4 regions of the Halomonas sp. ISL-56 genome follow, and region 2 is predicted to be linked to each of the others. Evidence: predicted binding sites of a transcription regulator. Region 2 holds the regulator's gene; each other region holds the start of a gene.

Evidence for each region. Region 2 encodes sigma-54, which starts transcription at its own class of promoters, with help from an activator protein. Its sites were predicted from a motif close to TGGCACNNNNNTTGCTNT; they were not measured.
Region 1: J7J49_RS00050 (formate/nitrite transporter family protein) is a predicted target of sigma-54. The motif match lies at 1,458-1,475, and genes of this name have one in related genera.
Region 3: glnA (glutamate--ammonia ligase) is a predicted target of sigma-54. The motif match lies at 1,478-1,495, and genes of this name have one in related genera.
Region 4: J7J49_RS16475 (urease accessory protein UreD) is a predicted target of sigma-54. The motif match lies at 1,806-1,823, and genes of this name have one in related genera.

What each region holds. Positions count from the first base shown of each region.
Region 1 is NZ_JAGGRO010000001.1:12,547-15,647, forward strand. It holds gene J7J49_RS00045 (sigma-54 interaction domain-containing protein) at 1-1,271, opposite strand, end outside; gene J7J49_RS00050 (formate/nitrite transporter family protein) at 1,622-2,434, shown strand; gene cynS (cyanase) at 2,493-2,933, shown strand; gene J7J49_RS00060 (HipA domain-containing protein) at 3,083-3,101, opposite strand, start outside.
Region 2 is NZ_JAGGRO010000016.1:153,746-156,846, reverse strand. It holds gene lptA (lipopolysaccharide transport periplasmic protein LptA) at 1-54, shown strand, start outside; gene lptB (LPS export ABC transporter ATP-binding protein) at 108-833, shown strand; gene J7J49_RS14330 (RNA polymerase factor sigma-54) at 977-2,392, shown strand; gene hpf (ribosome hibernation-promoting factor, HPF/YfiA family) at 2,491-2,799, shown strand; gene J7J49_RS14320 (PTS sugar transporter subunit IIA) at 2,804-3,101, shown strand, end outside.
Region 3 is NZ_JAGGRO010000004.1:147,399-150,499, forward strand. It holds gene glnA (glutamate--ammonia ligase) at 1-1,257, opposite strand, end outside; gene J7J49_RS02790 (glycosyltransferase family A protein) at 1,790-2,413, shown strand; gene J7J49_RS02795 (acyltransferase family protein) at 2,562-3,101, opposite strand, start outside.
Region 4 is NZ_JAGGRO010000019.1:137,967-141,067, reverse strand. It holds gene ureC (urease subunit alpha) at 1-154, opposite strand, end outside; gene J7J49_RS16485 (urease subunit beta) at 151-471, opposite strand; gene J7J49_RS16480 (urease subunit gamma) at 512-814, opposite strand; gene J7J49_RS16475 (urease accessory protein UreD) at 852-1,736, opposite strand; gene J7J49_RS16470 (diguanylate cyclase) at 1,988-3,101, opposite strand, start outside.

The sequences.
Region 1 (3,101 bases), on a different contig from region 2:
CGCAACAGCTTGCTCTGTAGCTCCAGGGGTATTTCACCGACTTCATCCAAAAACAGCGTGCCGCCGTGGGCCAGTTCAAAACGCCCGGTGCGATCCTGCACAGCGCCGGTAAACGCCCCCTTAACATGGCCAAAAAATTCGCTTTCAAACAAGTCGCGTGGAATCGCCGCACAGTTCACCCGAATCAGCGGTCGGTCGCTACGCGTGCTTCCGGCATGAATGGCGCGGGCAATCAGCTCTTTACCAGTGCCCGATTCACCGCTAATTAGCACGTTGGCGCTGGTGGGAGCGACCAGTTCAATCTGCTGGATTAACTTTGCCACCGCCGGGCTGTTGCCGACAATATCACGATGGTTAAGCTCCGCTTTTATCTCTTCTTGAAGATACTCATTTTCTAATTCCAAACGCTGTTTAAGCGACTCCACTTCTGCGAGGGCGTCGCGCAACTGCTGCTCTGCGCGCTTACGTTCACGTATATCGCGAAACAGCACCACTGCCCCGACCAAACGGCCCATCTCAAAAATCGGCGTGCTGGTGTACTCAACGGGAATCGCTTCGCCATTTTTGTGCCAAAACACTTCGTTGTCGACGTGATGCACCTGGCCATCGCTAAACGAGGCGTGGATTGGGCACTGCTGTACCGGAAAATGACTGCCATCGGCGTGAGTGTGATGGAACATCAGGTGCGCGTCGTGGCCCACCATATCCTCGGTGCTCCAGCCTAAAATACGTTCGGCGGCGGGATTAACAAAAGTCGTTTTACCCTCGGCATCCAGGCCATAAATACCCTCGCCCGCCGCGCTGAGAATGAGCTGGTTTTGCTTCTCAATGCGCTCAAACACCTGCTCGACCCGCTGCCAGCCCACTTCCCCCTGGCGGTGCTGGCGGCCTAGTTCCGCTTTTGCCCGCCGCTGCTCGGCTTTATGGCGGTCAATCAACGTCAATAACAGCTGCCCAGAGTCGTCGATACGCTGCGCATAAACCTCAACTCGATACGGCTGGCGAAGCATATCTAGCATCACCAAATCATCCGACCAAGCCATTTTTTGAACCAGCGCCTCATCGGTAAAGCTCACCCAGAGCGACAGCGACGCACTCAAGCGGTGGCTAAACGGGGCCTGGAGAGGGAGCGTTTCATGCATGTTGAGCATTTCGCGGGCGGCAGGATTAGCGGCCAATAACTGATCAGCAAAGGGGTCGACCACGATCATTGCAAGGGGTGAACAACCGCCCATTAGCGCCTCGGTGTGAGTGCGTTCATGCTCATACATTGGCGCATGCCTATAGGTTACTTCCCCATAAGCATTCAATTCCCACGCCACTTACGACTTTTCGTCATTAAAACAACGAAATATCGTTAATTACGTTTTTTCGTAACCCATTCCCCCTTCAGAAACGTTAACAACAATAAAATTTAAATCTTTAAAAACAATAAGATAAGCTCATAAGGCGTGAATTGGCACACAAATCGCACTACATGTACGGATAGCGCAATAGCGTCGCACGCTGAATCCCTTCCGCACCAAGATGGCGCAGCCATCGGTTTTATTGTTCCGTTCGAGAAACACTAAAACTCTTGGGCCAGGCGTTAATAAACCGAAATGACACAGGAGACATACTTATGTCTTATCTAATGCCCAGTGAGTTCGTCACTAAGTTGGTGGATCAGGGTGAGTCAAAAGTCTATATGGGCACCCGGGATACGCTTATTCGTGCCTTTATGGCCGGGGCCACCCTAGCGTTGGCGGTTATTTTTGCCATCACCATCACGACCCAAACAGGCAACTTCTTGATTGGGGCACTGCTCTTTCCCGTGGGCTTCGTCATGCTCTATCTGATGGGCTATGACCTGCTCACCGGGGTTTTTACGCTAGTGCCTATTGCATGGCTCGATAAGCGTCCTGGCGTCACTCTACCGCGAATGCTGAAGTGCTGGGGGTTGGTGGGGCTTGGTAACCTCGGGGGCGCCCTGTTTATCGCCATCTTCGGCTACCTGAATTTCACCATGGGCGGTACCGAGGAGATCAACGCTGTCGGCCAAACGATGATGGCCGTGGGTGAAAGCCGCACGGTAGGTTACCAGGAGGCGGGTTTTGCCGGTTGGATCGTGCTCTTCTTGAGAGGCATGTTCTGCAACTGGATGGTATCCATGGGCGTCGTTGGAGCCGCCATTTCAACGACGGTTTCCGGCAAAATCATGGCCATGTGGATGCCGATTATTGTGTTTTTCTATCTCGGTTTTGAGCACTCCGTGGTCAACATGTCCCTGTTCCCCATTGGCCTAATGATGGGCGCCGACTTCACTCTGTACCAATACATTATGTGGAACGAAATCCCCACAGTGCTGGGCAACCTGGTCGGTGGCTTGACCTTGGTTGGATTGGTTCTCTACACCACCCACGTCCGTACGCAGCCTAAAAAGGTTTTATCTTGATCGACGACCAGTCGGTGATCGGGGCGTTATTCGCCCTCCATTTAACGGGAGAACTCTCATGGATAAGCTCGAAATGCGTCACACCCTGCTCGCCGCCAAAGCGCGCAAGAAAATGAGCTGGGATGATATTGGCAAAGCGGTTGGCATGTCGCCGGTTTGGGTGGCCTCCGCCTGTTACGGCATGAACAGCGCCAGCGCCGATATCGCCCATAAGATTTGCGATACTCTAGGTGTGGAGAACGATGTCGCCGAGGCTTTGGTGGCTTTCCCCACCAAGGCCTGGGATGAAGCGATCCCCCAGGATCCTTTTATCTACCGCCTATATGAGGTCGTCGGTGTGTACGGGGAGACCTTGAAAGACGTGGTGCAGGAAAAATTTGGCGACGGCATTATGAGCGCCATCGATTTCACCATGGAGGTCGACAAAGTCGAAGACCCCAAAGGCGACCGAGTTCTGCTCACTCTTAACGGTAAGTTCTTGCCTTATAAATCCTGGTGAAACATCGCCAGTAACGTTCAAGCAAAACTTCAGTAGTAGATCCGCGGCGGGTGCCCAGAGGCCTTCGTCGCGGCTGTGTTGCACACCTTATACGTTGGAACATTAATCAGCGCTAATTAACAGCATATCATTTAACGATCTAGTACCGACTATCTATCCACTCCCGTC
Region 2 (3,101 bases):
GTTGACGGCAGCGAGCCCCAGCGCATACGTATGACCCTTCAGCCTGAACAATAGGGAGCCGAGCTGTGGCAACTGTTGACACTACGCCGAACCAAATTCTTACGCCGATCAAAACCCTTTATGCCCACCACCTAGCCAAAAGCTACAAACGCCGCCGCGTGGTCAAAGACATCAATTTGGAAATCTGCCAAGGCAGCGTGGTCGGCCTACTTGGCCCGAATGGTGCCGGCAAAACCACCTCGTTCTATATGATTGTCGGGCTGGTAAAATCCGATGCTGGCGAAGTGGGCATCGACGATGTGGATTTAACCCGCGCACCCATGCACGAGCGCGCAGCAGCAGGTATCGGCTATCTCCCCCAGGAGGCGTCTATCTTCCGCAAACTTTCGGTTGCTGACAATATTATGGCGATACTCGAGACGCGCAAAGAGCTCAATCGCAGCGACCGGGAACAGCGCTTGGAAGCGCTACTCGAAGACTTTCATATCACTCACATTCGTGACAACCTCGGCATGAGCCTTTCGGGCGGCGAGCGCAGACGCGTGGAAATTGCACGCTCCTTAGCAACAGAGCCTGCCTTTATTTTGCTCGATGAGCCCTTTGCTGGCGTTGATCCCATTTCTGTGGGCGAAATTAAAACCATCATTCGTGCGCTGAAGCAGCGCCATATCGGTGTACTGATTACCGACCATAACGTGCGTGAAACCCTGGATATTTGCGATATCGCCTATATCGTCGGTGATGGGCAAATCATCGCCAGCGGCTCGCCAGCTTCAATACTTACCAACCAAAAAGTAAGGGATGTTTATTTGGGCGCAGATTTTCGCCTCTAAGATTATTTTCACTTCTAAACTGACTTTTCACCCACTAAATAGCGCTTTACAACAACTTTACTACCAATGGCATGCTTATTGCACTTGCACCCGGCACTCACTCGCACTAGTGTGGAACATTCCGATTAACGAGTGGTTCTCAGATGGTCATGAAAGCTTCTCTCCAACTGCGTATCGGCACACAGCTGACCATGACGCCCCAGTTGCAGCAGGCCATTGCGCTGTTGCAACTTTCGACGCTGGACCTTCGTCAAGAAATTCAGCAGGCCCTAGACGCCAATCCCATGCTGGAGCAAGAAGATGAATTTAGTGAGCAGGCTGTCAGCGAGCCTAAAGAAGAAGAGTGGTCAGAGAGCATCCCTACTGAGCTCTCGGTAGATAGCGACTGGTCAGATACCTATCAAGATATGGGTAGCCAGGGTGGTAGCAGCAGCGAAGGCCCCGACTTTGAGCGCCAGGCAGCCGGACAGAGCCTGCACGGGCACCTGCTGTGGCAACTTGCCATGACCGATTTTAGCGCCCGTGAACAGCTTGTCGCGGAGAGCTTAATCGACGCGCTAGATGCTAATGGCTACCTAACCCAGCCGCTCAACGATATCCGTGAAGGACTTCGTGCCCAGGGCATTGACGGGCTTAGTCAGCGCGAAGTGGAAACCACGCTGCTCAAGCTCCAACAGTTTGAGCCAACCGGTATCTTTGCCCGCGATTTGCGTGAATGCCTGATGCTGCAGCTCGCCGCCCTTCCCGACGATACACCACTGCTGGTTCCCGCCCGCCGTCTCGTTCGGCAGTTTCTTGAAGCGCTCGGCAAGGATGATATGCGCTTGCTTAAGCGCCGTCTCGGGCTTGATGACGAGCAGCTGGCCGATGTTATCCTACTCATTCGCAGCCTCGACCCACGTCCAGGTAGCGCCTACGGCGATACCGACGACAGTTATGTAACGCCCGATCTAGTCGTCCGCCACGACCAAGATGGCTGGCATTTAGAGCTCAACCCAGAGGCCCTGCCACGGCTGCGCATTCAGCCCGACTACGCCAGCTTGATTAAGCGTGCGGACAAAAGCGATGATAACCAGTTTCTCAAAGAGCACCTGCAGGAAGCGCGCTGGCTGATTAAGAGCCTGTCTAGCCGTAACGATACGCTATTGCGGGTTGGTCGCGAAATTATCACCCGACAGATTGGCTTTTTGGAGCACGGCGAAGAGGCCATGAAGCCGCTGATATTGGCCGATATTGCCGAAGCCGTTGAGATGCACGAATCAACTATCTCGCGGGTAACGACGCAGAAATACATTCATACGCCCCGCGGTGTTTTTGAGCTTAAGTACTTTTTCTCGAGCCAGGTGAGCAGCCAAGATGGCGACAGTCACTCCAGTACCGCCATCCGCGCGCGTCTCAAAAAACTGATTCAAGAGGAGCCCCCTGGCAAACCGCTTTCTGACAGCCGCTTAGTCACGCTATTAGGCGAAGGGGGCGTGCAGGTGGCGCGTCGCACGGTGGCTAAATATCGTGAAGCCATGGGCATCCCCTCCTCCAGCGAAAGGCGCCGTTTACGCTAGGCCCTGCTGCCGTTTCAGGGAAACTCTCGACAAGGGCTTTGCAACGCGGCAAAAAGGGTTACAATCGAAGTACAGTCCGATGGATAAGGAGTACGTCAATGCAAGTAAATATCACTGGTCATCACGTAGAACTGACTGACGCCTTGCGTGACTATGTCAACGAAAAGCTTGAGCGTGTAGAGCGCCATTACGACAATATAACTACGGTGCAAGTCACCTTATCAGTGGAGAAAGAGCGCCAGCAGGCCGCCTGTACGCTGCACGCCGCAGGTGCTGACTTACATGCGGAAGCCCTAGACAGTGATATGTACGCCGCTATCGACGCCCTAGCGGATAAAATCGACCGTCAACTCGTTAAACACAAGGAAAAAGCACAAGCTCGCGCCCAAGGCGCAGGTGTGCGTTAATTCAATGACGTTGGAAACCATACTTCCCCCGGAACGCGTTCTATTTGACGTACCCGGGGGCAGCAAAAAAAGGGTGCTGGAGTTTTACAGCACCTTTATTGCCCAAAATATTCCCAGCTTGGACAGCCAAGAAGTGTTTAGCCGTTTAATCGGCCGTGAACGCTTAGGCAGCACCGGTATTGGTAACGGCGTGGCTATTCCCCATGCGCGTAGCCCCCACTGCACCGCCCCTATCGCTGGTTTTTTAAAATTGTCAGAAGCGATTGATTTTGACGCTATCGACGGCGACCCGGTAGACCTGG
Region 3 (3,101 bases), on a different contig from region 2:
TTCCAGTGCTTGATCCAGGCTGTGCGCGACAGTCGGTACTAACTTGCCTTCTTCTGGCGGCAGGTCGTACAGGTTTTTGTCCATGGCGTCGCCAGGATGGATCTTATTCTTGATGCCGTCGATACCGGCCATCAACATGGCAGAGAAGGCCAAGTAAGGGTTGGCGGTCGGATCAGGGAAGCGCGCTTCTACGCGTTTGCCTTTCGGGCTTGCCGTGTAGGGAATACGGATTGAAGCAGAACGGTTGCGGGCGCTGTAAGCCAGCATAACCGGCGCTTCAAAACCTGGCACCAAACGCTTGTAAGAGTTAGTAGAAGCGTTAGTAAAGGCGTTCAGTGCACGAGCGTGCTTGATGATGCCGCCGATATAGAAAAGCGCCATTTCAGACAGGCCAGCGTACTCGTCACCGGCAAACTGGTTTTGGCCATCTTTCCAGAACGACTGGTGCACGTGCATACCCGAACCGTTATCACCTACCAGCGGCTTCGGCATAAAGGTCGCCGTTTTGCCGTAAGCATGCGCTACGTTGTGGATCACGTACTTCATTTCCTGAACTTCGTCAGCTTTCTTCACCAGCGTGTTGAATTTGACGCCGATTTCGTTCTGACCCGCGTTAGCAACCTCGTGGTGGTGAACCTCGACGGTCTGACCAATCGCTTCCAGGGTATTACACATCGCACCACGAATATCGTGGAAGCTGTCCACCGGAGGAACCGGGAAGTAGCCGCCTTTAACGCGCGGACGGTGACCTAAGTTGCCGCCTTCTACCTGACTATTGGTTGCCCAGGCACCTTCGTCAGAAGTAATTTTATACATGGAACCCTGAATGTCAGACTTCCAATGCACTTCGTCAAAGATGAAAAACTCAGGCTCAGGACCGAAAAACGCGGTATCACCCAGACCCGTAGACTCTAGATAAGCTTCGGCGCGCTTGGCAATGGAGCGCGGATCACGATCGTAGCCCTGCATAGTGGCCGGCTCGATGATGTCGCAACGCAGAACCAGCGTTGCATCCTCGGTGAAGGGGTCGAGGTAGCCTGTACCATCTTCCGGGCTCAGAATCATGTCGGATTCGTTGATGCCCTTCCAACCTTCGATAGAAGAGCCATCAAACATTTGGCCATTCTCGAAAAATTCTTCGTTCACATCGCGAGCGGGCACGGTAACGTGCTGTTCTTTACCGCGCGTGTCGGTAAAACGCAGGTCTACCCATTTAACATCGTGTTCTTCAATTAGCGCGAGAGTCTTGGCTGACATAGTGTCCTCCGGTATGAGCGTGGCTTAAAGCTAACGACAGTAAGCTACCGATAAAAGTGTTGTTCGACAAAATACGTGCTAAACCGCACGTTTGTCATTCTTGTTCGCTCAACGTTTGCCTGACATTTTTCACAAATCGCTCAGCGAGCATTTCAGACCGGCTATCGTTTTAGCACGCCGCAAGGCTTATGCCTACGGCCCGCTAGCCGCTTCCAAATATAATGCAGAGAGCATGCCAACACTGCACCAATATGGCATAAAAAGACAACAACTAACTGTTTTATAACTATTAAAAAATGGATCTCAATGCCTCTTGATGACGCATAATTGTTAAAGCAGGCTTCTAAAGCCGCTTAAAAAAACCATAACGCACCAAAATAGAACAAAAATAATTCTTTATGCGCACTTTTAGTGCATTAAATATACTGAATACTCTTTTGGGGCTCGCAAGTTTTTTTACTTGCTACCCAAATAAACCAGATACTACAATAAATTACAATTTGATAGGTTTGCTCACAGTCGGAGTCGGCAAATGGGATCGGTCTGCTTTATTGTTGACGCCATGGTGACGGGTGAAATGTTGCCACGCCACTTAAAATCCATACGTGAATCCGGTGTTGCCGACCATTTGCTGCCTATTTTGGTGACGGCCACTCATGCCCAAGAACGGCTGAGTGCTATCGAGCAGCGTTACCACACTCACTCGCTAATTACCCCGGTGCGGCCCCTAGGGGCTCGCCTCAATAAAGCGGCGTCTGCCAGTCAAGCAGAGTGGCTAATCATTGCGCTGCAGAAAAAACCACTGCCATCCGACCTCTGGGGTGCGCTCTACCCACAGCTCAACACCTACAGTCTTGACGCCTTAATTATCGGTTTCACCCAACCATCGCTGCCGGAACGCATTCTACGGCGCTTATTGGTTAGCGCCTTGATATTCCCGCCCTACATTGCCGTTAGGCGAGCGTGGCTTGAACGCTTGGGCGGCTTTGACCCTGAGCTGGACGATAGCAGAGCGATAGATGATTTCCTGCAGCGTTTACACGCCTTCCCCACCCGTTTGAAAAGCTACAGCGGACATTTGCTTAGCCAAGCAGAAGAGCCAGCTACCCGCACGTTGCCTAACGCACCCGATACGATTTGCACGCCTCGTCCCTGATACGCTTTCTGCCGCTACTCACTAGCGCTTTCTTTACCGGCCTGTTTTAACTGGGCTGTCTTTACTGGCTTATCTTCACTAACCTAGCTTTACTAACCTAGCTTTACTAACCTAGCTTTACTAACCTTGTTTTACTAACCTTGCTTTACTAACTTACCTTCAACCGCTTGCCGAACAGCATCGCGCCAAGTGTGGTGGTATTAGCCAGCTTATTAAGCGACGCCGACCCCACTACGCCCACCACCAAAAGCACCAGGGCATACGCTCCTATCGGTAGCGACAAAGGCTCAATAGCCAGATCGGCAAGCACAAAGAACATCGGGTGAGCCAAGTAGATACCAAACGAATACGCATTGATGTGGCGCACCCACATAGGCGCAGGCCGCCCGGCCAAGTAACGCATGGCGCAAAGCGTAAATAGCACGAAGAAAGGAATCACCCACACCTCTTTAGAAGAGAATGCCAGCCAGCCCGCAAAGGTCGCGGCAATAATCAGCGCCACCAGCAGCGCCAGCCATACCGGGCGTGCCATTTGCTGCATCCAGGCAGGCCGCGCCAGAAACAAGCCCTCAGGAGCTAACGGGTAGTAGCGCACCAACACCAGCGCCAGGAAAAATACATAGATCCACCCCAGCGGGGCAATCCACAGCAGATAGCCGGGCCAGTCAACGTCAAACCAATAAGCCAG
Region 4 (3,101 bases), on a different contig from region 2:
TGCCGCCGCCAAACTTCACTTCATCACCGTAGTGGGTGGCGTCTTTTTCAACTTCAATCCACAGGTCGGTATCGCCCAGACGCACTCGGTCGCCTACCGTGGGGCCGTACATATCGGCGTAAGCCTGCCGACTGATCTTGTTAACTGGTTTCATTGCTTACCTCCATCGAGCGCACCCATCACATCGCCACGGAAGCCGTAAATTTCCCGCTTGCCCACATAGGGAATCAGCGTGACTTCACGGGTTTGGCCGGGCTCAAAGCGAATCGCCGTGCCTGCGGCCACATCCAAGCGGTAACCCCGCGCCTTAGCGCGATCAAAAGTCAGTGCGGGGTTGGCTTCGGCAAAGTGGTAGTGGGAACCGATTTGAATCGGCCGGTCGCCGGTATTGGCCACTTCCACGCTAATCCGCTCACGGCCCACGCACAGCTCGATATCACCGTCTTTTAACTGATATTCACCAGGAATCATCTGCTTGCTCCTTGGTTTTGTTGTGAGGTGTAAGCACCCATCACACAATAGGTGTATGAACAGTGACCAGTTTGGTGCCGTCGGGGAAGGTGGCTTCCACCTGGACGTCGTCGATCATTTCGGCGACGCCTTCCATCACGTCGTCGCGGCTAAGGATCTCGCGGCCATAGCTCATTAAGTCAGCTACGCTGCGGCCGTCCCGGGCGCCTTCCATAATCTCAAAGCTGATTAGCGCGACCGCTTCGGGGTAGTTGAGCTTTAAACCGCGGGCTTTGCGGCGCTCGGCCAGTTGGGCGGCAGAGAACAGCAGCAGCTTGTCTTTATCTCTCGGGGTTAATTCCATGGCATAGGTCTCCAGCAGTGCATCACAGGGATACTGATTAGGTTAGCCAAATTCGTGGCGTATGTGCGGCGCGGTCGATCCAACGGGGGCGCAGCAGGTGCCAGGCCTGTTCACACAGCGCCCAGGCTTCATTGCGCGAGTTACCTAAATAGCGCAGCAGCAATACGCCATGGCGCACGGTGGCCGCCCAGCGCGGGTTATCCGGGAGTGCTTCACGCAAGGTTTCAATCGCCGCAGGCGCGTCAGCAATGCCCACCGCCCACAGCGTCGCCTGCACAGTGGCACCGCCTTGGCCCCAACGACCTTTAAAGCGTGGGTGAAGCGGATCAAGCGGCTGGCGCTCTAGCCACAGCGGCTTGCCGTCCAGGGTTAAGCGAAAGTGCTGCTCAATGCGCCCGGAAATATAAGGTAACTCGCTGGCCGGGCGGCCTAGCGCCATCACTTCCCAGCCCAGGCAGCGGGCGCTGCCGTGTAGGTCAATCTGGGTGCGCTGCTCGCCCTTGGAGCCATCAAAGGCAATGGTCTCCTGGGGCAGCCACTCAAGGGTCCCGCCATCTTCAACGCTCAACTGGGTGTGCTGCGTCCAGGCAACGCCCTGGCTGTCGGCTTTATAGAGTTTATTGGCGGCTGGCGTGGTGAGTAGCGCATGGGCGCCGCGCTCTACATGGGCGCTGATGGTAAGTGCATCGCCGCTGACCAACCCGCCCGGCGGGTGCAGGACGTAGATATGACACGCCTCATCACTGCCTTCCGGGTAAAACGGACGCTGCACCCGCAGTGGCCCGGTGTGGCGAGCTTGCACCATGCGAGTGGCGCCATCGCGATGGGCAAAGGTGAGCGCCAACGAAGCCGCCCAGTGGCGGCCCTGATCAAAGCGGTGGCCGGAGGCAGCGTGTGGTTTTGCGAGGTCGCACAGAATCATGGGTAGCTATCGCTTCCTTTTCACTAAGCTTATGACAGACAGATATTCACTGTGCCCTTTAACTTAATAGAAGCAATTAATGCGCCAAAATGGTGAAAAACTCTATTGGGCGTTCAAAGCGGGGGTATAAGCCAAATAACATGGCAGACTCCTTCTTCTTTAAGCACTATTTACGCACTAAAAAAGATCAAAGACAGGAAAAAAGCACCAAAAAAGTGCATTAACAGGCCTGGTTTACATTTCCAGCACCATCACTGCACCACGACCCGGTCTCGCCCGCCGCGCTTAGCTTGATAAAGTGCTTGGTCTGCCCGCTGCAGGGAGTGGTGATAGTCAGGATGGCCGTCGTGGAGCGTAACGCCCACGCTAATCGTCACGTTAAGCAGCGTATCCGCGCCCGCGAGCAGCGGCTCTTTAGCCACCGACTGGCGTAACCGCTCAGCAAATAATCGACTACCCTCATGATCGGTATCCACGAGTACAATTAAAAACTCTTCGCCGCCCATGCGGAACACGTAATCTCCGCCCCGGGTGGAGCGGTCAAGAATACTCGCCACCTGCTGCAGCACGCTGTCGCCTGCGTCGTGACCATGGGTGTCGTTGATCGACTTGAAGTGATCGATATCGACCATTAACAGCGCAAAACAGTGCTCCGAATGGCGGGCAATATCGATTTCGCGGCTGAGCACGACCGGTAGAAACTTGCGGTTGAGTAAGCGGGTCAAGCTGTCGCGTCCGGCATCTAAGCCGGAAGCACGCTCGAGTACATCGTCGAGCAGCATCAACACTGTGCGGGTGGCATCTCGAATCTCGCCCAGCGCCTCAAGCCGCTGGCTGGCATCTTCATGTAGCAGGACTTCCAGCCATTCACGATCCACTTGCTGAATATGCCGGGAGATAGTGGCGATCTCCGGCGCGCCCTCAAACGCATGGCACGCTTTATGGAGATACCAAAGACCAAAATCGGAATTGGCTAACTTCGGCAGCGTGGCGATATCCTGCTGGGCGGCCACGGCAAACATCAGCGCATTTTCCCAATTGAGCAGCGCCGAACGCTGGCGCTCACGCTCGTCACCGATGCTTTGAGTGAGGGAAAATAGCTTGTACGCCTCTTCGGTGCGCGCATTACGGTCACTGGCCACTGAGTAGGCGTGGCTCATAATTTCCATGGCCATATCGATATGCTCGGAGACATACACCGAGGCATTGCCTGGGGAGAGCGGGCTTTCAAACGTCGCGTTGATCTGCTGGTAAAACGCCTGCTTAAGCTGTCGCGCCCCGTTAAGCACCAGGTTAACGGGAATATCGATACGGGCATGCACCTGCCCGACTTTTTCCTGCTGTTCAACCAGAGCTTCGAAATCG